4 regions of the Chryseobacterium sp. T16E-39 genome follow, and region 3 is predicted to be linked to each of the others. Evidence: riboswitches for the same ligand, from Rfam matches in the RefSeq annotation. Region 3 holds a riboswitch; each other region holds the start of a gene.

Evidence for each region. Region 3 has a riboswitch for cobalamin ahead of prpB (methylisocitrate lyase). Riboswitches for the same ligand answer to the same signal wherever they lie in the genome.
Region 1: linked by a shared signal. The riboswitch ahead of CEY12_RS16360 (TonB-dependent receptor plug domain-containing protein) and the one ahead of prpB (methylisocitrate lyase) in region 3 are both predicted to bind cobalamin.
Region 2: linked by a shared signal. The riboswitch ahead of metE (5-methyltetrahydropteroyltriglutamate--homocysteine S-methyltransferase) and the one ahead of prpB (methylisocitrate lyase) in region 3 are both predicted to bind cobalamin.
Region 4: linked by a shared signal. The riboswitch ahead of CEY12_RS08435 (acyl-CoA thioesterase) and the one ahead of prpB (methylisocitrate lyase) in region 3 are both predicted to bind cobalamin.

Annotation. Positions count from the first base shown of each region.
Region 1 is NZ_CP022282.1:3,615,619-3,623,344, forward strand. Features, by position in the region: gene CEY12_RS16325 (YHS domain-containing protein) at 1-182, shown strand, start outside; gene CEY12_RS16330 (SCO family protein) at 169-852, shown strand; gene CEY12_RS16335 (superoxide dismutase) at 989-1,663, shown strand; gene CEY12_RS16340 (hypothetical protein) at 1,667-2,035, shown strand; gene CEY12_RS16345 (MbnP family protein) at 2,252-3,088, shown strand; gene CEY12_RS16350 (cytochrome-c peroxidase) at 3,075-4,127, shown strand; gene CEY12_RS16355 (transporter) at 4,141-5,094, shown strand; cobalamin riboswitch at 5,196-5,379, shown strand; gene CEY12_RS16360 (TonB-dependent receptor plug domain-containing protein) at 5,491-7,521, shown strand; gene CEY12_RS16365 (YncE family protein) at 7,518-7,726, shown strand, end outside.
Region 2 is NZ_CP022282.1:1,198,497-1,206,222, forward strand. Features, by position in the region: gene CEY12_RS05295 (hypothetical protein) at 81-662, shown strand; gene CEY12_RS05300 (hypothetical protein) at 682-1,170, shown strand; gene CEY12_RS05305 (hypothetical protein) at 1,206-1,751, shown strand; gene CEY12_RS05310 (Crp/Fnr family transcriptional regulator) at 1,880-2,413, shown strand; gene CEY12_RS05315 (Lrp/AsnC family transcriptional regulator) at 2,425-2,886, opposite strand; cobalamin riboswitch at 3,041-3,227, shown strand; gene metE (5-methyltetrahydropteroyltriglutamate--homocysteine S-methyltransferase) at 3,624-5,945, shown strand; gene CEY12_RS05325 (KTSC domain-containing protein) at 6,287-6,733, shown strand; gene CEY12_RS05330 (efflux RND transporter permease subunit) at 7,193-7,726, opposite strand, start outside.
Region 3 is NZ_CP022282.1:4,462,362-4,470,087, reverse strand. Features, by position in the region: gene CEY12_RS20405 (enoyl-CoA hydratase/isomerase family protein) at 1-88, opposite strand, end outside; gene CEY12_RS20400 (acyl-CoA dehydrogenase family protein) at 212-1,372, opposite strand; gene CEY12_RS20395 (CoA-acylating methylmalonate-semialdehyde dehydrogenase) at 1,451-2,947, opposite strand; gene CEY12_RS20390 (bifunctional 2-methylcitrate dehydratase/aconitate hydratase) at 3,039-4,490, opposite strand; gene prpC (2-methylcitrate synthase) at 4,537-5,682, opposite strand; gene prpB (methylisocitrate lyase) at 5,675-6,583, opposite strand; cobalamin riboswitch at 6,993-7,187, opposite strand; gene CEY12_RS20375 (hypothetical protein) at 7,535-7,726, opposite strand, start outside.
Region 4 is NZ_CP022282.1:1,862,069-1,869,794, reverse strand. Features, by position in the region: gene CEY12_RS08455 (PspC domain-containing protein) at 1-1,225, opposite strand, end outside; gene CEY12_RS08450 (PadR family transcriptional regulator) at 1,237-1,566, opposite strand; gene CEY12_RS08445 (XAC2610-related protein) at 1,859-2,548, shown strand; gene CEY12_RS08440 (HD domain-containing protein) at 2,553-3,143, shown strand; gene CEY12_RS08435 (acyl-CoA thioesterase) at 3,183-3,566, opposite strand; cobalamin riboswitch at 3,679-3,859, opposite strand; gene CEY12_RS08430 (hypothetical protein) at 3,914-4,714, opposite strand; gene CEY12_RS08425 (GEVED domain-containing protein) at 4,981-6,090, shown strand; gene CEY12_RS08420 (endonuclease MutS2) at 6,137-7,726, opposite strand, start outside.

The sequences.
Region 1 (7,726 bases), 850 kb from region 3:
GTACTCCTACAGAAAACCTTAAAAATGTAAAAGTGGTCAATGCTGAAGATCCGGTGTGCCATATGAAAACGGCAGACTATTTAAAGTTTACGTCAACTTATAAAAATAAGGTGTACGGTTTTTGCAGTGCTTCATGCAAGGACGAATTCAATAAAAACCCTGAAAAATATGTCCAAAAATAAAAAAACAACCCAAAGTTCAAAAAGTAAGATCATCATTCCTATTGCGGTTATTGCTATTATTTTTCTTGGAGTAGGTTTCGGAATGAGCTATTTTAAAAAAAGCTTTTATACAGTCATGAAAGTTCCCGATTTTGAACTTACTGATCAGAATAATAAAAAGATTACCAATAAGGATATGCTGGGGAAAGTATATCTCGTAGAGTTCTTTTTCAGTAAATGTCCCACCATTTGTCCGGTGATGAATAGCAATATGAAAGTGATCGAGGAAGAAATCAACGATCCTGAATTCGGGATTATTTCCATCAGTATCGACCCATTAAATGATACCCCCGAAACTCTGAAAAAGCACGCTGACAGAATTGGAGTAAAGTCTCCGAACTGGCATTTTTTAACGGGTGACAGGACATATATTGGAAATCTTGCCGATCAGTTCAACATTTATGTAGGCGATAAAGAAGATGAAGGTGAAAGCCTCAATCACAGTGGGATGATTGCCCTGGTGGATCAGGAAGGAAATATCCGATGCAGATATAATAAAGACAACATGCCGATTTTATATTATTCCGGATTAAACTATAAAGATCCTGAAGGAAAGGAAACGGAGCTTACCGGAAAATATCATCCGGATAGGGAAAGACTGATTGAGGATATTAAAAAGCTTTTAAAGTAGTTGAAAGTTGAAAGTTGGAAATTGAAATTGGAATGTTTCGGGAGTTATCTATTTGGCAGGCTTTATTAACTTCCTTCTTCCAGCATCGTGCTTCCTACTATAAAAAAATATTGTTAAACCATAAATACAAAACATTATGAAGATTATGAAAATCGCTGCCTTAAGTGCAGTTTTCGCGGCGCAATTTGCTTTTGCACAATTCAAGCAAACCCCTTTATCGTACGCATACAATGCGTTGGAAGGTTCAATTGATGCGCAGACAATGGAAATTCATTATACAAAACATGCTGCCGGGTATGTAAGTAACCTGAATAAAGCTATTGCAGGAACACCTCAGGAGAAAGAAACTTTATTCCAGATCCTTTCTAAAGTTTCTACTTTAAGCCCTACCATCAGAAATAATGCAGGGGGGCACTTTAATCATGAGCTTTTCTGGACGATGCTTACTCCTGTGAAAAATACTCAGCCATCTGCTAAACTATTAAAAGCGATTACTGAAACTTTTGGAAGTTTAGATGCATTTAAAGAGAAAATGGGTAAAGCCGGAGCGGAGCGTTTTGGTTCCGGATGGGCTTGGCTGTCAGTTGATAAAAACGGAAAGTTATTTGTGTCTTCAACTCCTAACCAGGACAATCCTTTAATGGATGTGGTAGAAGAGAAAGGAACTCCGATCTTGGGGATTGATGTTTGGGAGCATGCGTATTATTTAAAATATCAAAATAAGAGAGCTGATTATCTTACCGCTATCTGGAATGTATTAAACTGGAAAGAGGTAAGCAACAGATATGAAAATGCGATAAGCAAAAAATAAAGTATGAATTATATTTGCAGCATATTCCTAACCTTCTATATGGTGTTCAGACCTCTGATCCCCATCATGGAATATGCTGTAAATTATGATTATATCGTTGAAACTCTTTGTATCAATAAAGACAAGCCAGAACTTAATTGTAATGGTAAATGTTATTTGAGTAAAGAGCTTGCTAAAACCAACGATACAGAATCAACACCCCTATCCAAAGGGAAAAATTCCGGACAGAAAATTCTTGATATTTACATTCTTCCGGATATCGCAGAGATAAAAAACACATGTCAACAATATAGCTCTAACTTTAATTTTATTTACCAAAAGAATTATTCTTTTCTTTTTCTAAAACCTATTTTCCGGCCTCCGGTTTTTTAAGTTGTTTATCCATTTTAGCCACTCAGTTTTTAAAGTTCACATGAAGTGAAAATCTCAGATTTTCAAAAAACTTAAGTGTTCTTCATAATCGTTTCATTATTCACTTTAAAGATTCTAAAGTGTTTAAAACTTTTGTGTCTTTTGTGGTTAAAAAAATGAGTGTCTCCACATTCAAAGATATTTTTATTCAAACAAATACAACTTAAAAAATCAACAATGAAAATTTATAAATTTTTATCATTATTCTTTATTGCCTTTACTTTATTAGCTGTTTCTTCTTGTCAAAACAATGACGATGATGATAATCCACAGGATACCACACCCGGAAATCTTCAGATCAAATTTGAAAACGGATTCAATAATCTGGGCGGAATTGTTCTTAATCAAACGACTCAAACCTCTTCCAGTGGGCAAAAGCACCAATTTTCCACTTTAAAATATGTGGTGAGTAACATCAGCCTGATCGATGAGAATGGAAAAGAGTTCAAATACAATGAAAACAATCCTGATAAAGGGGCTTTTATCATAGATCAGGCAGATGCGGTAGCTGGAATTGTTTATGTAAATCTTACCGGGATTCCTAAAAACAATTATAAAAAAGTAAAATTCGGATTGGGGATCAGCCAGAATGCTTATCTCCTGGGAATGGATGGACAAGCAGAATTCTGGAATAAAGCAAAAGCAAAAGGGATGTCATGGTCATGGGCTGCCGGGTATGTTTTTGTGAAGCTGGAAGGGAAATACGGCACAGCCGCTGCGGATAAAGAATTCATGAATCATACCGGGAATATGGGAAATGTTACTGCTAACAATACTCCAAATCTATACCGGGAAATTACTTTAGATCTTCCAACAACAGCCAGGGTGACTGGCAAAATAAGACCGTCGATTCATATTCTGGCAGATCTTAATCAGTATCTAAGCGGTGATACAGCACTTACATTAGATACAAATAATGATATGATGATGGGATCAAGCCAACATTTAGTGAATGTAACGAATAACCTTACCAAAATGTTTTCTGTAAATCATGTTCATAATGATGAAGATTAGAAGTATACTGAAAATTGGGTTAATTATTGTCGGCCTTTTTAATACAATTTCATGCTCTGATGAGGTTATTGAACCCTTGGAAAAAGACGAAGCTTATAACCTGCAATTTCCATCTTATTTTCCTGAAATGACTTTTGATAAAGCGGGAAATCCGGTCACCAAAAATGGAGTAGAACTAGGTCGGAAATTGTTCTATGAAGGAAGGCTTTCACGTAATAATACCATTTCATGTGGTTTCTGTCATATCCAGGAGAATGCTTTTACCCACCATGGGCATAATGTAAGTCATGGTGTGGATGACAGGATTGGAATACGGAATGCTCCGCCTATACAGAATATGGCATTCTTAAAAAGATATATGTGGGACGGGGTAATTCATAACCTGAATGAACAACCTATTATTCCAATTACTGATGCTAATGAAATGGATAGCTCGATGCCGGAAGTAATTTCTAAACTGAATATGGATGATAAGTATAAAAAACTTTTCAAATCAGCTTACGGTGACGAAAATATTACGGGAGAAAGAGTTTTAAAAGCGTTATCCCAATTTATGGTGACAATGATCTCAGCGGATTCAAAATATGATCAGTACAAGCAGGGAAAAGCCACTCTTACATCAGTTGAAGCGCAGGGAATGGCATTGTTTCAGCAGAAATGCTCGACCTGTCATAGTGGAGAATTATTTACAGATGAAAGCTTTCGAAATACCGGGATGTATTATAATACGCAATTTAAAGATGCAGGTCGTTACCGGGTAACCCTGGATCAAATGGATTGGATGAAATTCAGGGTTCCCAGTTTGAGAAATGTTGAATATACGGCTCCTTATATGCATGACGGAAGGTTCTACACATTAGATGCTGTTCTTAATTTCTATTCGGATAATGTGGAAGATAATGCTAATCTTGATCCGCAGCTTAAACAAAATGGACATGTCGGAATTGCAATGACTACTGTTGAAAAACAATCAATTATTGCTTTCCTGAAAACATTATCTGATAAGAGTTTTATTACCAATCCTAAATTCTCTGAATAAATTTTAATCAAACATGAAAAATATATTTTTAATACTCTTGGGTCTGGTTATGTCACCAATAGCTAAGGCGGAACCAGTAAAGGATAGTCTTTATATCCCTGAAAATAACTTTAATTCTATCAGATTGCTGGAGGATGATTGTGATGCGTGTGGCTGCGCTGCAGGAAATGGTTCATCAGGATTTGAATCTTTACTTAACCCTCAGTTTATAGGAATAAAATATTTTGCACAACACTATAAGGCGAAAGAGAATCTTTTCGTGAAAGACCTGACTCAGGATCAGTATTTTAATACAATTCAGTTGTGGGGAAAAGTTCCCATTACAAAAAAGTTGAGTGTTTATGGAAGCTTACCGTTTCAGTTTCATGAAAAAAGAACCTTGCAGGGGGATATCAGGATTAATGGAATTGGAGATCTCAATCTGATGGGAATCTATCAGCTGATCAATTCGAAAGATACTTCCCATCAGTTAAATGGAGGATTGGGAGTGAAGGTTCCTTTAGGGAAATTTGATGAAAAAGGAATTACAGGAGTGAATCCCAGTTTTCAATTGGGGACAGGAAGCTGGGATTACCAGATGGTTTTGAATTATAAATATCAGAAGAACAAAGTAGCGGTCATTGTGAATACTGATTATACTGTTAAAGGTGAAAATAAAAAATATTATCAATTCGGAAACCAGTGGAACTATGCAGCGACAGGATTTTATCAGATTCATGCCGATAAAAAAGTAATCTTTTCCGGGAAAGCCGGATTGCAGGGTGAGGTATATGACCGGAATAAGCAGTTTAATGAGGATTTACCGGATACTGCAGGAAGCGCTTTATACGGGAAGGTCGGTTTTGAACTGTCGTACAGTAAATGGAGCCTGGGAAGTGAGCTGATGCTTCCGGCTTATTCGAATCTTGCTGGCGGAAACATTGAAGCCAAATCCAGATTCAGTGTTTTTATCAACTTTGGAATTTAGGAAATCAAATAAACATTCCGTTGCAATTGTAACGGAATGTTTGTTTTTATATGGTTGATTATCATTTTATTAAGGCCGGTATTGTTTCTGGGCAGAATTTTCTATCTTTGCCGCAATCTGGTGAGCCGTAAAAGGCTCTTAAAAGGGAATCCGGTGTAAATCCGGAACAGACCCGCTGCTGTAAGCTCTAAACCAAAATTTTTGAAGCATATATCCACTGTTTTTATGGGAAGGATTTCAAAAATGGAGTAAGTCAGAAGACCTGCCGGAAAGATTAAAGTTTGATGCTTTCGTGGAATAAAGCTTAGGACAACAATGATTCTGTGCAGTACTGCTGTATGTTGTCATTGCTGCTTTCTTATATCCATTAGCATCAAAATTATTCTCAAAGAGCTAATGGAATTAAAATTTACTTTTCATAAAACTACTAAAACGATTATCACAGTTCTTGTGTTATTCGCTCAGCTTTACTTTTCCCAGTCAAAAGATAGCATAAAAGAGAAAGGGATCTTACCCGTTACTATTTACAAAAAGGATTTTAAAGAGATCCTGCCGGCTCAGACACTTTCGGGTGAGCAGTTGGAAAGGCTTAACAGCCAGTCTGTAGCAGATGCATTACGATATTTTTCAGGAGTTCAGATCAAAGATTATGGAGGTATTGGTGGATTAAAAACAGTGAATATCCGAAGTATGGGCAGCCAGCATGTTGGTGTTTTTTATGATGGAATTCAATTGGGAAATGCACAAAATGGAGTTGTTGATCTGGGGAAGTTTTCGCTGGATGATATTGAAGAGATATCATTGTATAATGGGCAGAAAAGCGAGATTTTTCAACCGGCAAAAGATTTTGGTTCTTCCGGGTCTATTTACTTACAGCCAAAGACACCCATTTTTTACGGAAAGAAAAAAACAAATCTTATTCTTAGAACGAAGAACAGTTCCATAGATCTGTTCAACCCCTCTTTTCGTCTGGAGCAAAAGATTTCAAATAGGATTTCAGCAAGTTTCAGTTCAGAATTTATACAAAGTGACGGGCGATATAAATATAAATATCAAAAAAAGAATCCGGATGGTTCTGTTGCCAATGATACGGTTGCCACAAGATATGACTCCTATATTAACGCCAAACGATTTGAAACCAGCCTGAACGGAACTTTAAATAACGGAAGCTGGAACATTAGAGGGTATGGATATGTATCGGATCGCGGGATCCCTTCAGCTATTGTTAATAATGGATTCGAACCCAAGGGGCAAAAACTATTAGATAAGAACTATTTTGTACAGGGTAATTTTAGAAAGAAAATATTTCCAAAATTTGAGACCCAGCTTAAAGCCAAGTTTGCATACGATTATACCAGGTATATTGATACTGTAAATGTCGCTGAAACAGCTTTAAAGACGGATAATAAATATATTCAGAGGGAAGTTTATTTGTCATCTTCAAATATATATTCAATTACTCCGAATTGGGATGTTAGTGCCAATGTAGATTTTCAATATAATAATCTGGATTCAAACCTGAGGTTGTTTTCTTTTCCTACCCGCTATACATCATTAGTCGCTTTTGCAACGACCTACCAATGGAACCGGTTTAAATTTTTAGGGAGTGTCTTAGGTACTTTTATTCGGGAAGATGTAGAACTTAATTCGAAGTCACCGGATAAAAGGGAATGGACACCCTCTGCATTTTTAAGCTATCAGCCTTTTGTAGCAAAGGATCTTACCATCAGAGCTTTTTATAAAAGAATTTTCAGGATGCCAACTTTCAATGATTTGTATTATACAATGATAGGAAACGTTTTCCTGAAACCTGAATTTACCAATCAGTATGATCTTGGATTTACTTATCAAAAACAGTATGACAATAAGGTCTTGAAAAGAATTTATCTAAAAGCAGATGGGTACTATAACAAGGTTGAAAATAAAATTATAGCAGTTCCTACGACCAATCTTTTCAGGTGGATGATGACCAATCTTGGGGATGTGCAGATTATTGGCGCTGATGTTAATGTGCAGGCGGAATTGGCCTTAGGGAAGGTAACATTAAAGCCATTGCTGAGCTATACTTATCAGAGTGCCCGGGATTTTACCGAGAAAGGAGAATCCTACTATGGAGACCAGATTCCTTATGTTCCATGGCATTCCGGAACTTTTACCATGATGGCTGATTATAAAGACTGGAGCTTTAATTACAGTTTTATGTATACCGGAAAACGGTATGATGCACAACAGAACAATATTGAATATAACGCTATTACGCCCTGGTATACCCACGACTTATCCATTCAGAAAAAATTCAACTGGTATTCACAGCAATTTAAGGTAAGCTTTGAAGTAAATAATACTTTGAATCAGCACTATGATGTGGTAAGAAATTATCCAATGCCCGGCAGAAATTTTAAACTTATTGTAAGCTATACATTATGAGAAAAATAAACTATTATCTACTTGTATTGAGTATGTTTTCATTGTTTTCATGCAGAACAGACGAATACACTCCAAAAGAAGAGAAAGTGGAAGGTCTTGCGCCACCAGAAAATACAGCGATTAAAGGTTTTTATGTTTTGAATGAGGGGAACATGGGAAGTAATAAATGTACCCTGGACTTCTTTGATTATACAACGGGAAGCTA
Region 2 (7,726 bases), 1.6 Mb from region 3:
AAGTATTTTTTCACCCCGGTTTCTTGTCATTAGAATTTCCTGAAAAAGAAAGTGAGAAATACATTTAAACTTAAAAAAATATGAAACGGCAATTTTCATTTATAATCTTGTTATCATTATCAATAGCTACTTACGGCCAGAAAAAAGAAAGTACAGCTGCTAAAGAAAAAGCGATCACCGAACAGTTCAAAAATGACTATAAAAAGAAAACTTACAACAAATTTGAAGGAAAGATTGTTGTGAAAGATTCTCAGATTCAATTTGATGACAAAACGATCTTTTATGATAAATCAGATAAAATAACAAGCCTGATATTGCAACAGGGACTTATTTATCCCCAGCTTCTAACGGATTATCAAATGGAAAAATTCATAGACGAAAGCACCGATAAAACCCAGAAAAGATTTCTACGTCTTCAAAAAAATCCACGTGCCGGTTTCGATGTTAATAATGTAAAACTAAGCAATACTACAGCATTGACCTTCTTAGATTCAAATCCTAAAGCCAAAAGATTTAGAATTACCTGTAAGGATAATAAACTGGGTAATCTGATCCAATATCTTTTTGAGCTGACCAATAAAAATGCAAGCAAAGAAACGACTCTGGAAGAATTTATTAAAAATTCAACATTGACGTATCTGCAGCAGCAGAGATTGGACTAATTTCACGACTAATAAATCAATGAAACAAGGTACTTTTTTAATTATATTTTTCTTTTTACTTAGTAATTGTAATTCATCGTCTTCAAAAGAAAATAAAAATCCAAATAGTGACAAAATGGTAATAGATCAAGCTGAATTAATTGAAAACGTGAAATTAGCAATTAATCCAAAATTTCAGGATTGGGTTCTTTTTAAGAATGGCACTTATATTATTTTTGACAATGCTGATACGATAAAGAATATTAATGATGAAGCAATAAGTCAAATGAAAGAATTTGGACCTGTATTTGGAGGTGGTCCAGCTGGTGATTTTGGTGTTACTCATTTAAATAAAACAGAAGGTTGGATTGTTTCGGGACATGGTTATGGAATGTATACTTATGTTAGTACCTCAGAGATTGAGAATAAAACTCCAAATGACGTTGAAATAGGTATGTTTGGCAGGAATAAAAGAAATCTGGATGGTAAAAATCCTAAGATTATATATGTAAATACTCGTAAAAAGTAATATTTACATTTTTAACCCAATTCTTCTATTTGCAAATGCCAAAAAAAATCTCAAAATCTCAGATCGTTTTTTTTTCTATTTTAATTATTCTTTTTTCAATTTATAGTTTCATTTTAAAGCCAATAATTAAAGAAAGATATTTACATTCAGATCTTAAAAATTTTGAAGATGGATCTTGGAAATATACAATTATCACGTTTAGTATTCTCTTAATTATTATGTTTTTTGCTATAATTAAATCTAAAACAAAAGATCTTTCAAATCTACCTGTCGGCATTCTGGTTTTAGGATTGGTTTGTTTTGCGGGGCTTCATCACCCTGTCAATTATGTTTTACTTTTTGTAAATATTAAAACAGGAAAAGAAAAGATTGTCAGAAAATATGAGATTGTTAACCATAAGGAACAAAGTGTATTTTGGTTAGATGCAAATGAAAATTCCATTCATGATAACAGCGATTTAGATAGAATAAATAAATGTAGAGCTGAGAAAAATTTAAAGTCAGTTTTTGAAATGAAAAATAAGGACAACATTATTATTCGCTTTAAAAAAGGAATAATGGATATTAATTATCTTTATTAACATTTTAAACCACAAATATCACTAATAATAACAGTAATAATCACAAATCCGCAGTAAGTAAATAGTGTCATTTGTGTCATTTGTGTTTGAAAAAAGTCGAAATAATTACATTTAATATCCGAATGAGTATGATGCCCACTAATGAAAATGCTTTAGCCGAAATACTCAGTAATTTTGATCAAGAAGAATTACCCGCTAAAACCTTGCTAACAGAAGAAGGTAAAATGGCCCGCAGGTTTTACTATCTTGAAAAAGGCGCAGTTAGGGGATGGCTAAATAATGATGGTAAAGAAATTACTTTTCAGTTTTTATTTGAAGGAAACTTTATCTCATCCTGGGAGAGTTTATTTCATCACTTACCCAGTATTTATAACATCGAAACGATAGAACCTTGTACAGTTTACAGTACTTCAATTGAAGAATTCAGGCAAACAATGGAGCACAATCCTGATATCAAAGAGTATTATTACAGTTATTTGCAGGAACGCCTGCTTAAGTATCAGAAACTTTTCATTTCGCGTATAAAGGATAGCGCAGAAGAACGATATGCTGAACTAATAAAGCAATCCCCTGAAATTTTTCGCCGTATCCCCCAATATTATATTGCTTCCTATTTGGGGATAACATCGGTATCATTAAGCCGTATAAGAGGAAAGAAATAAGATATTCCAGTTTATATAGTTACTCCATGGTTATTCTTCACCTCTGCCATTACAAAAGTACTGTGGGTACTTCCTATGGAGTCTACAGAACCTAATTTATTAAAAACAAAATCCTGATAATGTTTCATATCCCGAACCTGAACTTTAAGTAAAAAATCGAAATCTCCTGAAATATTATAACATTCTGCAACTTCTTCAATCTGTACAATTTCTTTTACAAACTGATTTCCAACAGAACGGTCATGAATTTTTAATTTCACCTGACAGAAAACAGTAAAACCCCGATTCAGCTTTTCAGCTTCCAAAACAGCTGCATAATGTTTGATATAACCTTCCTGCTCCAGTCTCTTAACTCTTTCAAAAACAGGTGAAGGTGAGAGATTCACTTCTTTGGCCAATTCTTTTACCGTCAGTTTAGCATTCTTTTGCAGGATCCTTAACAATTGAAGATCCTTGTCATCAAGTCTTTCCACAGGATAATATTCTTTTTAACGTTGATATTTTCAAAATTACAGAATAAATATCTTTTAATATCAATTAAAATAAAATATTATGCTTAATATTTAAAATAAATCCAATTAAATCACTTTATTCAATACCTTTACACCCTATTTTGTTCTTTAACATACTTCATCAAACGGAAAAGGTTTTACTTAAGGTAGATTAATAGGGAATCGTGTGAGAATCACGAGCTGTCGCGCAACTGTAAGTAACATACCAAAGGTTTTTGTCCTTGAAGATCCACTGCCACAAGCGGGAAGGATGACAAAAACTGTTACAAGTCAGGAGACCTGCCTGTTCCGAATTGACAATGCTTTCGCGGTCTGAAGCTTTTGGTCATACAGATGATACTTTTTTGAACGTATTGGGTGGTTTAAACTTGGAATGGATATGAGTTTAAACGCAAAGATTTATTGTATTGATTCCTTAGTTTTAAGGAGCAAAGAAATGCGACGATGTCGCTGATGAAGCTTATGGATAAAACGTACGCTTCTTCAAAATCAATTTTATTGATTTCATCTTTGCCTTCTTACATAAAGAGCAATTATAAATAAACTTTGCGTTAAAAATAAACTCAGAATATTATTTCCTGACCCAAAAATTACGTCCATATTGTATCTTCTTTATTGCTAAAAAACTCTTTCCCGGTCGCATTACGAAGCATTATAAGAACTTTTAAAACCAAAATTTAATTAAAAGTTTAAAAGAAATGCAAACACACATCCTAGGCTATCCGCGAATTGGTAGCAACAGAGAACTTAAAAAAGCCTGCGAACAATATTGGGCAGGAAAAACATCTTTACAGGAACTTTTGGAAGTAGGAAAAACCATCAGAAAGCAGAACTGGGCATTGCAGCAGGAAGCTGGAATCGATCTCATTCCATCCAATGATTTTTCTTTTTATGATCAGGTTCTGGATCTTACATTATCCGTTGGAGCGATACCTCCGCGTTATCAGGAAATAGCTGCGAAAGAAACCAGTACAGAGATTGATCTGTACTTCGCAATGGCAAGAGGACATCAGAAAGATGGCCTTGATATTACGGCTATGGAAATGACAAAATGGTTCGATACCAATTACCATTATATCGTTCCTGAGTTCCAGAAAAGCCAGCAGTTCAAATTGTTTTCCAATAAGATTGTCAATGAATTTATTGAGGCAAAAGAAGCCGGAATTGATACAAAACCTGTCATCATCGGATTGGTTACTTATTTACTATTAGGAAAGGAAAAAGAAGAAGGTTTTGACAAACTGGATTTGGTTCAGAATTTACTTCCTGTATATACAGAAATTCTAAAAGAATTAGAAAACAACGGAGCAGAATGGATACAGTTTGATGAACCGTTTTTAGCATTGGATCTGGATCAAAAAGCCAAAGAGGTTTATCAGGTTGTGTATGCTGAAATTGCAAGGCAGTTCCCTAATCTTAAGTTTATTGTGACCACTTATTTCGATGGGCTAAAAGATAACCTTTCATTGGCTACTACCCTTCCTATTGATGCTTTACACATCGACTTAGTACGTGCGCCGGAACAATTGGATGAGGTGATTAATGCAATTCCCGAAACATTAATCCTATCTCTTGGAGTGGTTGATGGAAGAAATATCTGGAAAAATGATTTCAGCCAGTCTTTGGTTTTTATTAAGAAAGCAATCGCTGCATTAGGTTCTGAAAGAGTTTTTATTGCTCCATCATGTTCTTTACTACATGCACCCTTCGACCTTGACCTGGAGAAAAATGAAAACATCTTATCTCCTGAGATCAAGCAATGGATGGCTTTTGCCAAGCAGAAAGTTTCTGAAGTTGTCTCATTGAAAAAATTAGCTTCAGAAAATCCGGATTATAACACCCTACAGGAATTGGCTGAAAACAAAAAAGCGATTGAAAACCGTAAAGTTTCCACGTTAATTCATAATAAAGATGTTAAGAACCGTGTTGAGATCACGACAGAGAGTGACGCCCAAAGAAACAGTCCATTCAATGTCAGAAAAGAGACACAGCAAAATGCATTAGTACTTCCATTATTCCCTACCACAACGATTGGATCTTTCCCACAAACGAAAGAAGTAAGAAGCTGGAGAGCCCAATTCAAAAAAGGAGACCTGACTGCTGAAGAATACGATCAATTACTTAAACAAGAAACCCAAAGAACCATTATCTGGCAGGAAGAAATCGGAATTGATGTGTTAGTTCACGGAGAATTTGAGCGTAACGATATGGTTGAATATTTTGGAGAACAACTGGCAGGATTCGCCTTTACTCAAAATGGTTGGGTTCAGAGCTACGGAAGTCGTTGTGTAAAACCACCGGTAATTTATGGAGATGTGCACAGACCTCATCCAATGACGGTATACTGGTCACAATATGCTCAGTCATTAACGCAAAAATGGGTTAAAGGAATGTTGACGGGTCCTGTAACCATTCTTCAATGGTCATTTGTACGTGATGATCAACCTCGTTCTACAACATGTAAGCAAATCGCTTTGGCCATCCGTGATGAGGTTAACGATCTTGAAAAAGCAGGAATCAGAATTATCCAGATCGACGAACCAGCTATCAGAGAAGGTCTTCCTTTACGTAAAGCAGAATGGCAGAACTACCTGCAATGGGCGGTGGAAGCTTTCAGAATCTCAGCAAGCGGCGTTGAAGATGCTACACAAATCCATACCCACATGTGTTATTCCGAATTTAATGATATTATCCACAATATCGCTGATATGGATGCCGATGTAATCACCATAGAATGCTCCAGAAGCCAAATGGAATTATTGAATGCTTTCGCAGACTTTAAATACCCTAATGAGATCGGCCCAGGAGTTTATGATATCCATTCTCCAAGAGTTCCATCAAAAGAGGAAATGGTCGCATTATTGAAAAAAGCACAAGCCGTAATTCCTGCTGAACAGCTTTGGGTAAATCCGGACTGTGGTTTAAAAACCCGTCATTGGGATGAAACTGAAAAAGCATTGATCGCTATGGTAGCAGCTTCGAAAGAGGTGGCTGCGGAGTATGCGACAGAGAAAGTTTAATAGAGCTGATTATTATTTTTTATTGAGGCAGGGGTGTGAACTCCTGCTTTTGTTTTGCAATTAGCATATGCTATGTTTTGGCTAAGCCAATATCATTTACTAAAGAATAAGTGGGCTAAAGCCCACTCCTATTGATATGTATAATTGCCATCTATATACTATTAGGAAAAACCAATAACTATACCCATAAACTTATAAATAATTTTAAATATAATTAATAATGAATAAGTTATGATTTTGTAAATTTAATTGCTTAATTTTGCACCCCGAAAAAAGGACCCAAAGTATGGAATCGTCAGTAGCGATTTCATATAATCTTAAAAATCAATAAATATCTACATATGAAAAGAGTTGGTGAGCACAGAAAGCTTCTTGGAGTTGATAAAACAGTGACTTTACAAGAGTTAAAAACAATTTACAGGAATACGATGAAAGATTCGCATCCTGATAAATTTATCAATGATGAAGCCGGAAAACTGGAAGCTGAAGAAAAAAGCAAATCCGTGATTGAAGCTTACCACTTTTTGGTAAGTATCAACCCGGAAACACAGGAAAAATATAAAGAAGAATATACAGAGACAACAACTAAATCTAATATTCACGATTTTTATTTTGAAAAGCAGGTGTTGAACATTCAGCATTTGAACGGAAAGATGTATGAATATCTTGGAGTACCAAGAAATACCTATATCAAAATGGTGAATGCTGATTCGCCAAGCCGTTTTGCAAGAAGACATATTTATGGAAATTTTATCTACAGAAAGGCTGGTGAGGCTATGGCAGATTAATTTTCTCATATAAAATAAAATGAAGGCTTTCAGTTTGTTCTGGAAGCCTTTTTTATTGACATTGCATATTCTATGTTTTGGCTAAAGCCAATTGATGTTGCATTTTTTATTAAGCGGGCTAAAGCCCGCTCCTATTGATGTTTTATGCTCTCGCAAATTTTGCGGATAACGCAGATTTTTATTTTGATTCTGAGAAAGTTTTCAAAATCCAACATGTCATTCCGTAGGAATCTGAACATAAAAATTACTAGAGCCTAAAGCGACAGAATAAAACAACATACTTTTGTTCATTATTCATCTCTTTATAATATTTTTAAAATAATATATTTAGATTCCTACGGAATGACAGAGAGGATGTTTATTTTTTAAGCATCATCGTAACATTCGTTAGCATTTACTATAAAACAAAAAAGCGCATCATCACTGATACGCTTTTTCGGTTAATTAAGGTTGTTATATTTAGTCTAAATGTTTCGGAGTGAATCCGTCTTCACTTAGTTCTCTGTGCTCATAATCCGCTTTCATTTCAGCTTCATAATCTGTTTTCTTATGTTGACCCATTCTACGTAGAATTGAATCAAATAAAGAGTATACTACCGGTACGATAATTAGGGTAAGGAATAGAGATGATGTCAAACCACCGATAACTACCCATGCAAGACCTTTATTAAATTCAGCTCCTGCTCCACTTGCCAAGGCAATTGGTAACATACCGAAGATCATCGCAATCGTTGTCATTAGGATCGGACGAAGACGAGCGTGGTTAGCCTGAACCAATGCGTCATGTGTATTTGATCCCGCTGCTTTTCTTGCATTCGTAAAGTCGACGATCAGGATCGCGTTCTTGGCAACAAGACCAATCAACATGATCATCCCTAACATCGTAAAGATGTTCAATGAATTAGCTGTAAGGGCAAGAATAACCATAACCCCGATCATTGCTAATGGAATTGAGAACAATACCACAAACGGATATACAAAACTGTCATATAA
Region 3 (7,726 bases):
TGGGTAAAGAAAGAGCATTAAGTGTCTTTTCGGAGTTGAGGGTAATGATTCCCACTCCATTCTTTATATCGGTAAGTATTAAACTCATTGTATTTAATTAAAAGTTGAAAGTTGAGAATTGAAAGTTGAAAGCTGAAAGCTTAAAGTTATTGAGTTCGATATCTATTTGTTCGTTTTCATTTTTCCACTTTCTATTTTCCACTTTTTATAGTTATCTGATTTGCAAAGTAGCTCCTTCCTCTAATATTTTTCTTGAAATAACGAGTTTCATAATTTCATTAGTTCCTTCCACAATCTGATGCACCCTTGCATCCCGCATCAGTCTTTCTACCGGAAAATCCTGAGTACAGCCATATCCTCCCAATATCTGTAAAGCTTCGTTACAAATATTGAAACACATATCTGTAGCTAATCGTTTCGCCATTGCACAGTATGTAAGTGCATTAGCATCTTTGGAATCCAGCTTAAAGGCTGCAAGATGCACCATCTGACGGGCTGCTACTAACTCAGTTACCATATCAGCAATCTTAAACTGCAATGACTGAAAATGAGTTAAAGATCTTCCGAACTGATGTCTTTCGTGCATATACCGTTGTGCCTGATTGATTGCTCCCTGTGCTGCACCTACAGAGCAGGTAGCAATATTAATACGTCCGCCATCCAGTCCTTTTAATGCTATTTTAAAACCTTCTCCTAGCTCCCCTAAAAGATGATTCTCATCCACTTCTACATGATCTAAAAATACAAAACGGGTAGGTTGTGTATTCCAGCCTAGTTTCTTTTCTTTTTCACCAAAACTGATTCCCTTTGTATCGGCCGGAATCACAAAAGCACTGATTCCTTTTGCTGTAGAATCTCCGGTACGTGCCATTACAATTAAAATATCACTTTCCCCGGCACCGGAAATGAATGCTTTGGTTCCGTTGATAATGTATCGATCTCCCTTTTTAGTGGCGGTTGTTTTAAGGCTGGCAGCATCAGAACCGGAACCTGGTTCAGTCAGGCAGTAAGAACCCAGTAATTCTCCGGATGCCAATTTTGTACACAAGTCTTTTCTGATTTCATCTTTACCAAATTCATCAATCATCCATGAAACCATATTATGTATCGTAATATAAGCTGTTGTAGAAGGACATGCTGCCGCTAATTCTTCAAAAATAATTGCGGCATCCAGTCTTGAAAGCCCTAATCCGCCAGCATCCTCGCTGGTATAAATTCCACAAAACCCCAGCTCGCCTGCTTTGGTAATAGCTTCTCTTGGAAACTGTTTTTTAGCATCCCAATCAGAAGCATAAGGAGCCAGTTCTTTTTCAGCAAAGCTTCTCGCTGCATCCTGAAATGCACGTTGATTTTCATTTAGGTTAAACTCCATTTTTATTGAGTTGAAAGTTAAAAGTGGAAAATTGAAAGTTGAAATGCTGTACGATCTGCAACTTTCAATTGATTGGTATTATTTTAAAGCGATTGTCATATTGACATTTCCTCCGGGAACATCTTCCTCAAACCAACGGGCTGTGATTGTTTTGGTTTCCGTATAAAACCGTACTCCCTGTTTTCCATAGGAATGCAAATCGCCAAAGAAGGATTTTCGCCACCCGGTAAATGAAAAGAAAGGAAGTGGAACAGGAATCGGAATATTGATACCAATTTGTCCTACTTCAATTTCATGCTGAAATTTACGGGCTGCCGCTCCTGAATTGGTAAATATGGATGTACCGTTTCCGTACGGATTATCATTGATGATCTTAATTGCTTCATCCAATGTATCTGCTTTTAAAAGTAATAATGCAGGTCCGAAAATTTCTTCCTGGTAGATATCCATATCTGTGGACACATTGCTAAACAAGGTTGGACCTACAAAATGTCCATTCTCATAGCCTTCTATAGTACAATTGCTTCCATCTAACAAAACTTCTGCTCCCTGTTCATACGCACTTTTTATTAATCTCAAAACCTTTTCTTTGGATTGCTGATTGATTAACGGACCATAAGCAGCCGATTCATCAGACCATATTCCCGGTTTAATTGTGCTTAATGCTGATTTAATATCTTCAGTCCAGTTTTGAGCTTCTCCTACAAGCACTGCTACACTTATCGCCATACAGCGTTGTCCTGCAGCCCCACATGATGCTCCCACCAAATTATTGATCACCTGTTGTTTGTTAGCGTCAGGCATTACCACCATGTGGTTTTTAGCGCCCCCGAAAGCCTGTACTCTTTTTAAGTTATGGGTTCCGGTACGGTAAACATGCTCTGCTACAGGAACAGATCCAACAAATGAAATCGCTCTGATTTCAGAATGATTGAGGATATGATTTACCTGATCTTTAGAACCATGAACTATATTGAGCACTCCTTTTGGAAAACCTGCTTCTAAAAACAGTTCAGCCAGTTTTACAGCAGTCATGGGTGTCTGTTCTGAAGGTTTTAAGATAAAAGTATTCCCACAGGCAATTGCCATTGGAAACATCCAAAGCGGGATCATTGCCGGAAAATTGAAAGGAGTAATCCCTGCACACACTCCTAATGGCTGGATATAACTATAAGTATCAACTGCTCTTGCCACATTTTCTACAGTTTCCCCCATCATTAACGTTGGAATATTACACGCGTGCTCTACAACTTCGATTCCACGCCATACATCTCCCATAGCATCAGCAAAGGTCTTCCCATTTTCTTTTGAAAGAATTTCTGCGATCTCTTTTTGATGTTGTTTCAATAAGTGCTGGTAAGCGAGAAACAACCTTGCCCGTTCAGGAGTTGTATATTCCTTCCATGTTTTAAATGCTGTTGTTGCAACCTCTATCGCTTCATCAATTTCTGATAATAACGTCAAAGGTACTTCAGCAAGAACTTCCCGGGTAGCAGGATTTTCAACAGGCAAATGTTCTGTGGCCTTACTCTCTATAAAAGCCCCGTTGATTAGTATTTTTACTTTTTCTGACATAATATTTTAGTGAATTGAAAGTTGAAAGTTGAAAATTGAAAGTGGAAAGTTGGTTTTCATTTTCCACTTTCAATTTTCAACTTTCCATTAATTAAATAACTAACAGGTCTACAAATTCATTGACATTCAAATCAATTAGTCTATCATATTCCAATGAGTTCTCCAATACTTGTTTCTGTTGTTTTTCCGGGAAAATACGAGCCAGGTTAACTTTGTATTTTTTGATCAATTCAGGAATACCTTCGTCTCTTCTTCTTTTATGACCGATTGGATATTCTACCACTATTTCGTCTAAAACAGTTCCGTCATTTAATTCAACGGTTAATGCATTGGCGATAGAACGTTTTTCAGGATCGTGGTAATCTGTAGTAAACTGAACTTCTTCCACACATTCTATTTTATCACGAAGAATATCGATCCTTGGATCTGAAGCGACACTGTCTTCATAATCCGCTGCTGTCAATCTGCCATAAATAAGAGGTACTGCAACCATATACTGAAGCGCATGATCACGATCTGCCGGATTGTTTAACGGTCCTTTTTTATCGATAATCCGGATAGCAGCTTCATGTGTACGGATGGTTATTTTTTTAATATCCTCTGTTGTTTTACCCAGTTCTTTCAGCTTATGATGTAATGTCATTGCTGCCTCTACCGCTGTTTGTGAATGGAATTCTGCCGGGAAAGAAATTTTGAACAATACATTTTCCATGACATAAGAGCCATATTCACGTTGAAATTTAAATTCATTTCCTTTAAATGAAACATCATAGAATCCCCATGTTTTAGCAGTAAGTACTGAAGGGTATCCCATTTCGCCGGTTTTAGCAATCAATGCCAAACGCACTGCTCTGGAAGTTGCATCTCCAGCAGCCCATGATTTACGGCTTCCTGTATTGGGAGCATGACGGTAAGTTCTTAATGACTGACCATCTACAAAAGCTAATGAAATAGCATTGATCAACTCATCACGGGTTAGTCCGATCAATTTCCCTACTACAGCTGTGGAAGCCAGTTTCACTAATAATACGTGATCTAAACCTACTCTGTTAAACGAGTTTTCAAGAGCAATTACTCCCTGAATCTCATGGGCCATGATCATTGCTTCCAATACCTGCTTCATTTTCAATGGTGCTTTTCCTTCTGCAATATGGGTTCTTGATAACCAGTCCGCAGTGGCTAAGATCCCCCCTAAGTTATCTGAAGGATGTCCCCATTCGGCAGCTAACCACGTATCATTAAAATCCAACCAACGAATAATAGCTCCAATATTGAAAGCCGCCTGAACCGGATCTAACTGAAATTGAGTTCCCGGCACTTTAGCTCCATGAGGTACAATCGTTCCTTTTACAATAGGCCCCAGTAATTTAGTACAAGCAGGATAAGTTAAAGCTTCAAGCCCACATCCAATAGTATCCAGAAGACAATAATGAGCTGTTTTCAATGCTAAATCATTTTTGATTTCGTAGTTTAGTACATAATCTGCAATATCTGTTAATACTTTATCCGGTTGTGGTCTTTCATTTGAAATGTGTGATGACATCTTTTTATTCTGATTTAATTATTATTTATTTTGAATTAATTGTGTATTATCTGCTTCCGATAGGAACGAATTCTTTATTTTCCGGTCCTGTGTAATTGGCACTCGGGCGGATAATTTTCCCATCCTGTCTCTGCTCGATGATGTGAGCACTCCATCCTGTCACTCTTGAAATCACAAATAATGGCGTGAACATCAGCGTAGGAACTCCCATTAAATGGTAAGATACTGCTGAGAACCAATCGAGGTTAGGAAACATTTTCTTTTCCTCCCACATTACACTTTCCAATCTTTCAGCAATATTGTAAAGCAGCATATCTCCGGCTTCTTCGGAAAGTTCTTTAGCTACTTTTTTTATGACTACGTTTCGTGGATCTGAAATGGTATACACCGGATGGCCAAAGCCAATGATCACTTCTTTATTGGCAATTCTTTTACGGATATCTTCTTCAGCATCATCAGCAGAGTTGTAACGGCTTTGGATTTCAAAAGCAACTTCATTGGCTCCCCCATGTTTGGGACCTCTTAAAGCACCAATGGCTCCTGTAATACAGGAATAAAAATCTGAAGATGTACCTGCAATAACACGGGCAGTAAAAGTAGAAGCATTAAATTCATGTTCAGCATAGAGATTAAGAGAGATCTCCATTGCCTTTATCCAGGAATCAGGAGCTTTTTTACCGTGTAACAAGTGTAAAAAATGTCCGCCAATGGTATCATCATCAGTTTCTACATCAATCTCTTTCCCATTATGAGTATAATGATACCAGTATAAAAGCCCTGAACTGAATGATGCTAGTAATTTGTCCGCAATATCTCTTGCTCCCGCTACATTATGATCATCTTTTTCAGGCTGAATGCTTCCAATCGCTGAGACCATTGAGCGCATAACATCCATCGGGTGTGCAGCTGCCGGAATACTTTTTAAAATATTTCTTACAGAGTGAGGCAATCCTCTTAATGATTTTAATTTGGCTTTATAGTTTTTTAATTGAGCTCCAGTTGGTAATTGCCCATAAATAAGAAGGTAGGCTACCTCTTCAAATTGTGCTCTTTCTGCAAGATCCAAAATATCATAACCTCTGTAATGGAGGTCATTTCCACTTTTTCCAACACTGCAAAGAGCAGTATTCCCTGCTGTAACACCAGAAAGCGCTACACTCTTTTTTGGCTTAAATATAGGTTCATTATCCATTGCTATTTTTGTTGTTTTTAAATAGGTTATCTAATTTTTGCTCATAATCATGATAATTGATGCTTTTGTAAAGCTCATCGCGGGTTTGCATGGTATCCAGCACATTAGCCTGGGTACCTTCTTTGCGGATATGGTCGTAAACATTCTGAGCCGCCTTATTAGCAGCGCGGAAGGCAGAAAGGGGGTATAAGATCAAACCGACACCGGCATCTTTCAATTCATCTACAGTATACATTTTGATCATTCCGAATTCGGTAATATTGGCTAATACAGGAATGCCTGTGGCATCAACAAATTTTTGATAAAAGCTTAAGTCCGGGACAGCTTCTGCAAATATGAAATCTGCTCCTGCTTCTTTGTACGCGATAGCTCTTTCCAGTGTACTTTCCAACCCTTCGTTGGCAAATGCATCTGTTCTAGCGCCGATAACAAAATTTTCATCTGTTCTGGCATCAACTGCGGCTTTTAAGCGATCTACCATTTCATCTTTGCTCACTACTTCTTTACCCGGACGGTGTCCACAACGTTTCGCCCCCACCTGATCTTCAATATGCAAAGCGGCCGCACCTGCCTTAATTAAAGACTTGACCGTTCTTGCGACATTAAATGCCGAGGGACCAAAACCCGTATCTACATCCACCAATAATGGGAGATCACATACATTGGTTATTCTCTGAATATCTATTAATACATCTTCCAGGGTGGTTATTCCCAGATCAGGAATCCCTAAAGACCCGGCAGCAACTCCTCCTCCTGAAAGATAAACAGCATTGAAACCTGCCTGTTGTGCCAGTAATGCATGATTCGCATTAATAGCTCCTACAATCTGAAGAGGATTTTCTTTTTGCATCGCCTCCCGGAATCGTAATCCGGCAGAACCTAAACTTGCATTTTTACTCATCGTTAATATTATTGTTCGTTTTAATGTCTTTAACTCACATATCATCAACAATTTAAAAAAAGTATTTCCTTTAAATTGCTAAATCAATCCAACGACTTATAAACCTTAGTGAACGGCTGCATGATGAGTATTCCAATTGATTATTAATGCATAATCATCATATCAGAAGGTCTACTCTAATCAACCCCTTGCTATTTATAAATCATTATAAAAGTTATCGATAAACTTCACAATACTTTGTGGTAGAGAAAATTATGGAAAGGATTAATACGACAGAACTATAGATACAGCAGAATTCTGAAATTAAATCCTCTGAGACTATCTCTGAAAAATGGTAATGTGCACGTGAAAAGTGTTGAGCATGTACCAAAACGTATCATACCTGACTATAAGCTTCAAATCGCGAAAGCATCGTCAATTCGAAATAGGCAGGTCTCCTGACTTGTAACGATTTTTATCGTCCTTCCCATTCACAAGAGCGAACAGTGGACCTTATGTGATAAAAACCTTTTGAGTGTTACTTACAGTTGCGCGACAGTTCGTGATTTACACACGATTCCCTTTTAATACACAGCTAAGTGTTACCAATTCCGGTTGATAAAGAAGTCTAAATGAACTCCTTGGTGGTAAATATAGGTATTTTATTGAAACGCCAAAATATTTATTCACGAACAACCGTTAGGGATTTACAATAATCTGAAAATGCGATCAATACAAATAATTAAAATTTTCAAAAATCCAATTAAATGATATAAATCATATAAAAATCAGGTCCCAAAACATCAGGTCAGGGAAACTTTTTCAGCAAAAAATTTGGTAAAGAGTAAAGAAAAGGTCTCTATCAAAATTGATAGAGACCCAAAAAAATAACCACTTATACTTAAAAAGAAAATTTATAGCAAAGCCTGATAACCTGATTGACGATTCTGTATAATCGTTTTTCTATGATTATCAGTCATAAGTGCGTGCAAGCTTTTTGGAGAGCGTATCATACCAGCTTTTATAGTTATTATGGAGTCGCATGATATAGGCATTAAACTCATCAATTTTATATTTTTTAAGGTTCCATTGTTGACTGTCTTCTTCCACGAAACGGATAGATCCCAACATGACAGATTCGGTGAGATGATCTACTGCAAATTC
Region 4 (7,726 bases), 2.3 Mb from region 3:
TCTTTATGTCAGCTTTTCTTGTTACTTGTACATCAACCCAATCTTTTTTGTAGACAGATACTTTATCAGAATAAAGATCATCATCATAGCCTATAAAGTTCTGAGGAATGGTTATTTGTTTTAGGTCAACATAAATACTATCGGATGCTGTATTAATTGATATCTCTTCTGTATCTTCTTTATGACCTTTCAGGAACATGTCTTTTTTAGCCATGCTGATACCAAAATAAACAGATACTGTAATTAACCCGAGAATTAATGCTCCTAAAACCCAACCCGTATTTCTTAGTTTTGTTTTTGGTGAGATTAGTTTAATACTTAATAATGCGAACAGCATTGCCGGAATTAAGCTTCCTAAAACAATCATTGCCATTAATACGTATCTCATTCCATCACTGTCAAAGTAGAAATTCATTTCATTCATCGGAGGGAAATCATTACTTCCCATGAATCCGAAAACTACAAATACTCCGATCAGACATCCGAATGCCATCAATGCAAAGATTCCACCTAATACATATCTTACTACATTCCAGATTCCGTTTCCAGCGTTGTTGATATACGGTTTGTTTTCGATGTATATTTCTCCGACCCTCTGAGTAGATTCATTGGCAAATTGTACCAATTTGTTAGACTCATTCTTAAGATTGTCGAAGTTCATAGGCTTTCCCTTCATTTTCAGGAAATCTGCTGCTGTTTCAGCTTTTGGAAGTACGATCCAAAGAATGATATATAACAATGCGATCAGTGAAGAAGAAATGGCTGCTGTAAATATTCCTAAAATAAATACTCCTAACCAGATTGCTCTCATGGCAGTAATATCCATTCCTACATAATGAGCTAAACCTGCGCAAACACCTGCGACTTTTTGTCTTTCAGGGTCGCGGAATAATTGTTTTTTATCAGAGTATTCTGCTCCGGAGTTGCTTGTTCTTTTAGAATTCTTTTCAGAATAATAAGCCTCTTCCTGTTCTTCTATTTTTTCCGGTGTACCGATTTGTGCAATTACCCCTTCTACATCTGTATCGTTGATTACTTCTCTTTTTCCTAAAGAATCTCTGAAGATTTCAACCATTCTAATTTCTATGTCATGCATTACCTCGTCTACTTCTGAAGCGTCCAGTGAGCTTCTAAGAGCATTAAGGTAATCGCTAAGCTTTATATATGCGTGTTCCTCTATAGTAAAAGAAAAACCTGCGAGTCCTATTGAGAGTGTCTTGTTCATAGCTTTGTTTTTTAATTTTTTTGAGTAATTTGGTTTACTGAATCTGTTAATTCATTCCAGGTATTTAAAAGTTCACCTAAAAACAGTTTCCCTTTTTCTGTAATCTGGTAGTATTTTCTTGGAGGACCTCCCGTTGATTCTTCCCATCTGTAGGATAGAAACTCACCATTTTTTAATCTTGTTAAAAGAGGGTAGAGTGTGCCTTCCACAACATCCAGTTTTCCTTTTTTTAGTTCATCTATAAGGTCGGAAACATACATTTCACGATGATTGATAAGACTTAAAATACAGAATTCCAGAATCCCTTTTCGCATTTGCGCTTTGGTATTTTCAGTATTCATCTTAATAAGGTTTTTAATTAGTTATATTTAGAATTAAGTTCCTAGCTAGTTGAACCTATTCTTATTTTACATTACAAAGATATGTAATTAAAATGGTATTATGCAATACAAAGTAGTGGAATTTTTATTTAAAATTATTTAATATGTTGATTTTCAGTTACATAAATTTAAGTCAGTTTTTTGCTCTAAATCAAATTCAGTTAAAATGAAGGCTAATGATTACAATTTTAATTGCTATTCTTATTTTTGTTATGAAATTTCAAGGATATTTCAATGAATAAAAAAGTATATTTTGGATAGATACAAAACATTGATCATTTTTATTTTTTATAGTTCTTTCTCCTTTGGACAAAATCATTTTGAACTCAAATCAGGATCGAACCAATATGATGCTGCTATTACAGTGGCAGATTGTGATGGTGAAAAATGCAGTGGAAATGGGACTGTAGAATTAAGAGATAAGAAAACCTCCCGAGTGGTACAGACTCTGAATTCAGACGATCTTTATTTTTATTTAAACAAAGACCAGCAGCCAAGCGTCAATGTTATTCAATTGTATAATGAGCAAAGTCCGTTGATTTTTAATGACTTTAATTTTGATGGTTCTGAAGATATTGCAGTACGAAATGGAAATGAAAGCAGCTATGGCGGACCATCTTATGATGTATATGTTTATAATTCTACAAAGAAACAGTTCGTTATAAGTGATGAATTAACCAGTCTTGCTTTTGAGAACTTAGGAATGTTCCAGACCGATTCCAAAAGGAAAAGGATTATCACATTTTCTAAATCCGGCTGTTGCTGGCATATCACCACAGAATACCGGATAATTCCGAAAAAGGGACTGGATAAGGTATTTGAATTGGAAGAAGATGCCATGGGAGGTGGTGATTTTGTAAAAGTAACAAGGCGTGAAAAAATTAAAAATAAATGGATCATAAAAACAAAGAAATACCCAATCAAAGAATATTATAAAGAATAATACAATGAAAATACAAAAGGAAATCGATTTTATCTTAGCTGTAGATGCGTTAAAAAATGTACAGAGAAGAAATTACAATGCGGATGATTCACGAAGAGAAAATACGGCTGAACATTCCTGGCAGATCATTATTTTAGCACAGGTGCTTTTTCCATATGCTAAAAACAGGACGGATATAGATTTATTAAGAGTAATAAGAATGCTTTCTATTCATGATTTGGTAGAAATCGAAGCTGGAGATACATTTCTGTTTGATGAAAAAGCAATGGTGGGTAAGTTTGAAAGAGAGAAATTGTCTGCTCAAAATATTTTTGGGATCCTTGATGAGCCTTTACGTTCGGAATTTTTTAACCTTTGGCTTGAGTTTGAAGAAGAGCAGACCCCTGATGCTATTTTCGCCTGTGCCATAGACAGGATTATGCCGTTTATCCTTAATTCCCACACTTCAGGAAAAAGCTGGACAGAAGCAAGTGTTACTGAAGGGCAAATCAGAAATATGCTGGAAAATGCAATTAGCAGGGCCTCTGACGAAATGGGAGAGGCTTTCCAATTTCTACTGAGCAAAAGTCTTGAAACAGAAAAAGTTTTAAAATAAAGAAAACGCAAGTCAATCTGACTTGCGTTTCTTCTCTAATTATAGTATTTGAACTGGTTTTTTAAACTCGTCAATTGCTACGAATGTGAAATCCCCGACAATGGCTCTTTCTCTTTCATAAGAATACATTTGTTCGGTGTAGATCTCTACATTTACTTTCATACTGGTCGTTCCAACGTGAGAAACAGTACCGATCAGTTCCACAATCGTTCCTGCAGGAATAGGTTTTTTAAAGTCAATTTTGTCGCTGCTTACCGTTACCACTCTTTTTCTTGCAAATCGAGTCGCGGTAATAAATGCCACTTCATCCATCAATTGCATCGCTGTTCCTCCAAAAAGGGTATCGTAATGATTGGTCGTGTTAGGGAAAACCGCTTTAAAGATTCGGGTTTCGGATGCTTGAATTCTTTCTTCTGTAGTCATATTTCATTATTAAATTAAAGCGAAATGAAATATATTGAAACAAACAGAATAATACAGGAATGTCATATTCCTGAAAAATCCATCAGATCAATAAACTTCAAGTCGCGAAAGTTTTTTGTTTATAGAAAAAGGCAGGTCTCCTGACTTGTAACATCTTTATTTCCTTCCCATGCCATAGCACAGTGGATTTTTTACAAAGACTTTAGTTACTTACAGTTGCGCGACAGTTCGTGATTTTCACACGATTCCCTATTAATCTGCGGTTAAGCAGAACCGATTCCTGTGATGAATAAGCGATAAAACTTTTTCAGGGGCAAAAATAAGAATAATACAGAGAAATATGTGAATTATTCCGGACTTTTATAAATAATCTGGTGGGCAACCTTTCCTTGTCTGATTGTCCAAAGTGTTGTATATCTGTTTTCCCCTGATCCATTGATCATGTAAACGAAGATGTTATCGTTGTCGATAGCAGCTACAGTGATATTGTTAAAGTCCATCGTAGGCTGGAACATATTTTTAATAGCTTCTCTTACAAAAACGGACCCTCTTCCAATCTGCTGGACACGGATAGACTTGATTTCAGTCATTCCTTCAGGAAGCTCTTTACTGATTCCCCAAGGTTTTATTTTATCAATAGTCAGAATAGTTCCATCTGCATCTTTTTCCATCTTACGGTAACTTGCGTTCGAAGGATATACATCGATGATCACTTTACTCCTTTGAGCAGTAGGAATTTTAGGATTGTTGTTATCGGTGAAAATAAGAGATCTTCCGTTTTTAGATTTTGAAGGAGTATATTGCGGTAATTGATCAATAAAGGCTACACGCTCTTTGTTTACCATCCCTTCTTTATCAAGATTTTCATACCTCACGAATGGTTTTTCGGTATCCTGCTTTTCAGGATATTTGATCCATAACCATTCTGTTTCTCCGGGAGCTGGTTTTACATAAAGAAAGACATCACCTTTACGCATCCTTATCTTATCTACAATTTTTCTATAATTATCCTTTGGAACGCGAACATTAGCATACCCTTCTTCGGCTTTTACGACTCCAAAAGGAATTTTTTGCTGACCTTTTACAAAAGCTAATGAAAATAGACTAATGGCAGATAAATAGAACGCTTTGTTTACCGAAATCATCATGAAAAATTTTTGATGCTTCAAATATATAAATTAAATGTTTCACTGGATATAATTATATAGTTTCAAATCTATAATATTCATTCAATGAATCTAAGAGGTAGGCATATATCGATGGATAATCAATCAGGAGATCACAATAGTTTCATGATTTCATGAAAGGAGAAATTGAAATTAATTAAAATTTTGAACATACTGTAAGATATATTGTAAGTGATATTTCAATATATTAGTATAATTTTCATTAAAATATTAAAAACTAGTAAAACATGACAAAAAATCTACTCTATGTATTTCTATTCTTAATAGGAATTTCCTCTTTTAATGGTAAAAATCCAGATAAAATTTCTTCTTCTTTTTCTTCTTTTTTATTTTGTGATACCAATGCACCTTCCAGTGTTCAGGTTTCAAGCATTACTGCTACTTCTGCTGTTGTTACATGGACTTTTGATCCTGCTACACCAGATTACCTGGTAAGATTTCGGCCAGTGGCGGGAGTTGTATCCCCATGGGCTACGGTTACAATTTCTAACCTGGCATCGTTTACCCTAACCGGGCTAACGCCTTGTTCTCAATATGAGGTTCAGGTTGCTAAAATATGCTCTGGTACAGTTGGAACGTGGTCCGAATCCATCATTTTTATTTCTACCCTTAATTATTGTCTATCTGCCTCTACAGATTCCGGAATGATGCATATTTCTAATGTTATGGTAAGTCCCGGAAATGGAAGCTTTTTACCTATGGTAAGCAATTCCGGAGCATCTAATTATACGGATTACAGAAATGACCCTTCAAGAAAAGTAAATTTATTGGTTGGAAGCACAGGAAATATGATTTCGGTGACCAAAACCTGGAATGGGAGCCCTTCTGCTGCATCAATAAGTGTCTGGATTGACCTCAATGGAAATGGGATTTTTGAAGCTACGGAAAAAATTATGCTTTCTGGTTCAAATACAAGTGCTTCTCCTACTGCTACATTTTCCATTCCTCCTACAGCCTTTCAGACAGCGGGAACTTGTGGTGTTACTATGCGGGTGATGATGACGCAGGCTCTGGCGAATTCTGCCTGTGGAACATTTGTGTATGGAGAAGTTGAGGATTATGGGGTAGCTCTTTTAACAAGTGGAACATTATCAGTTACAGAAAATCACAAAAACAAAGAAATCAATATATACCCAAATCCGGTTTCAGATATTTTATACATTAATGGGATTTCTTCTCATCCGGATTATGAAATTTATAATATGGTAGGACAAAAAATTGAGATGGGAAAAATAGAAGATCATAAAGTTAATGTCCATCATCTTGCTAAGGGTGTTTATTTTATTCAACTGAAGGACAAAGAAAATCCGAGGAGGTTGAAATTTATTAAGAAATAAAAAAAGCGCTGATTGTTCAGCGCTTTTTTTAATTATAATTTTATATCTAAATTCTTTCCAGCTCATCAGCATTAATGGTCGTCTTGAAAGTTCCATAATTAACAATGACTTTGTTTCTGGAAATTTTCTCAATAGTTCCTACACTTGTACTCCCGGGAATACGCACGCGCTGTCCTATTTTCATCCAAAGTGCACGATCTACTTTACGCTTCTCTTCTATCTTTTCATTTGTTTCGGCAATCTTTTCGATAACATCTTCTTTTTTGAGCTGTTGGGTAATTTTCCTTTTTACCACTTGAAGACGTTTTGTTTCATCTTTATCAGCTCCCAATTTTCTGAACTTCTCCTGTTCAAGGATCTTGACAAAATCTTTCACTACATCTTTTCGGGATCTGCCTTTTACATAACTTTCAATGAAAGCTTCTACCTTACCCCCCAACTGAAGTTTACGGTGCTCATCTTCGTATAGTTTTTGAAAATTGAAAAGTTTTTGTTGAAGCTGTTCATTTAGTTTTTGCAGATTATCACGCTTATCTTCAACAGATTCTTTTCTTTCCGCAAGATCTGTTTTAAGTTTCTCCACTTCAAATTTTTCCTGCTGAAGTTTTACGATCGTTTTATCCAGATTTACAATATCATGTTCTACTTTTTTCTTAGCAGAATGAATGATAAATCGTGGAATCTTATTTTTTTCTGCAACTTCGAAAGTAAATGAGCTTCCTGCCTGTCCGACTTCGAGTTTGTACATTGGTTCCAATGTTTCCTCGTTAAATAGCATCGCTGCATTTTCAGCATTAGGGAGCTGCTCTATAACCAGTTTAATATTGGTGTAATGCGTGGTGATAATTGCAAAACTCTTTTTATCATAGAAAAACTCAAGGAAACTTTCGGCCAGTGCTCCTCCTAATTCCGGATCAGAACCGGTTCCAAATTCATCGATCAATAGGAGCGTGTTGGCGTCGGCTTCACGAATAATTCCGCCCATTTTCTTTAACCTTGATGAATAGGTAGATAGATGATTTTCAATCGATTGGTTGTCACCAATATCTGTCATGATCTTATCAAAGAAAAACATTTCAGATTTTGGATGAACAGGAACAAGGATTCCACTTTGAATCATCAATTGAAGTAATCCTACCGTCTTCAGGGTAATCGATTTACCTCCGGCATTAGGTCCGGAAATACAAATAATCCTGTTGTGCTCAGTCAAACTTAAGGTCTGTGAGTGAATGGTCTTTTTTTCGGCTTTATTCCGTAACCATAGCAACGGATGAAAAGCCTCCCTTAATTTCAATGTTTTATGGCGGTTGATTTTAGGTAACACACCATTGATCATTTCTGAAAACTTGGCTTTCGCTCTTGTTAGGTCCAGATCAAAAATATACTTTTGATACCTCCAAAGCTGGGGTTGAAATTCTGCTAGTTCTGCAGTGAGCTTTCGTAGGATTTTGTCTATTTCTTTCTTTTCTTCCTCTTCATTTTCCCGAAGTTTGAAATAATGACTGACCACACTATCCGGCTGGATGTAGGTAATAGATCCTGTTTTAGAAAGGCCTAAAACCCTTCCGGAAACTCTTTTCTTATATGCCGATTTTACAGCTAAAACCCTTTGGTCATCAATAATACTTTCACGGAT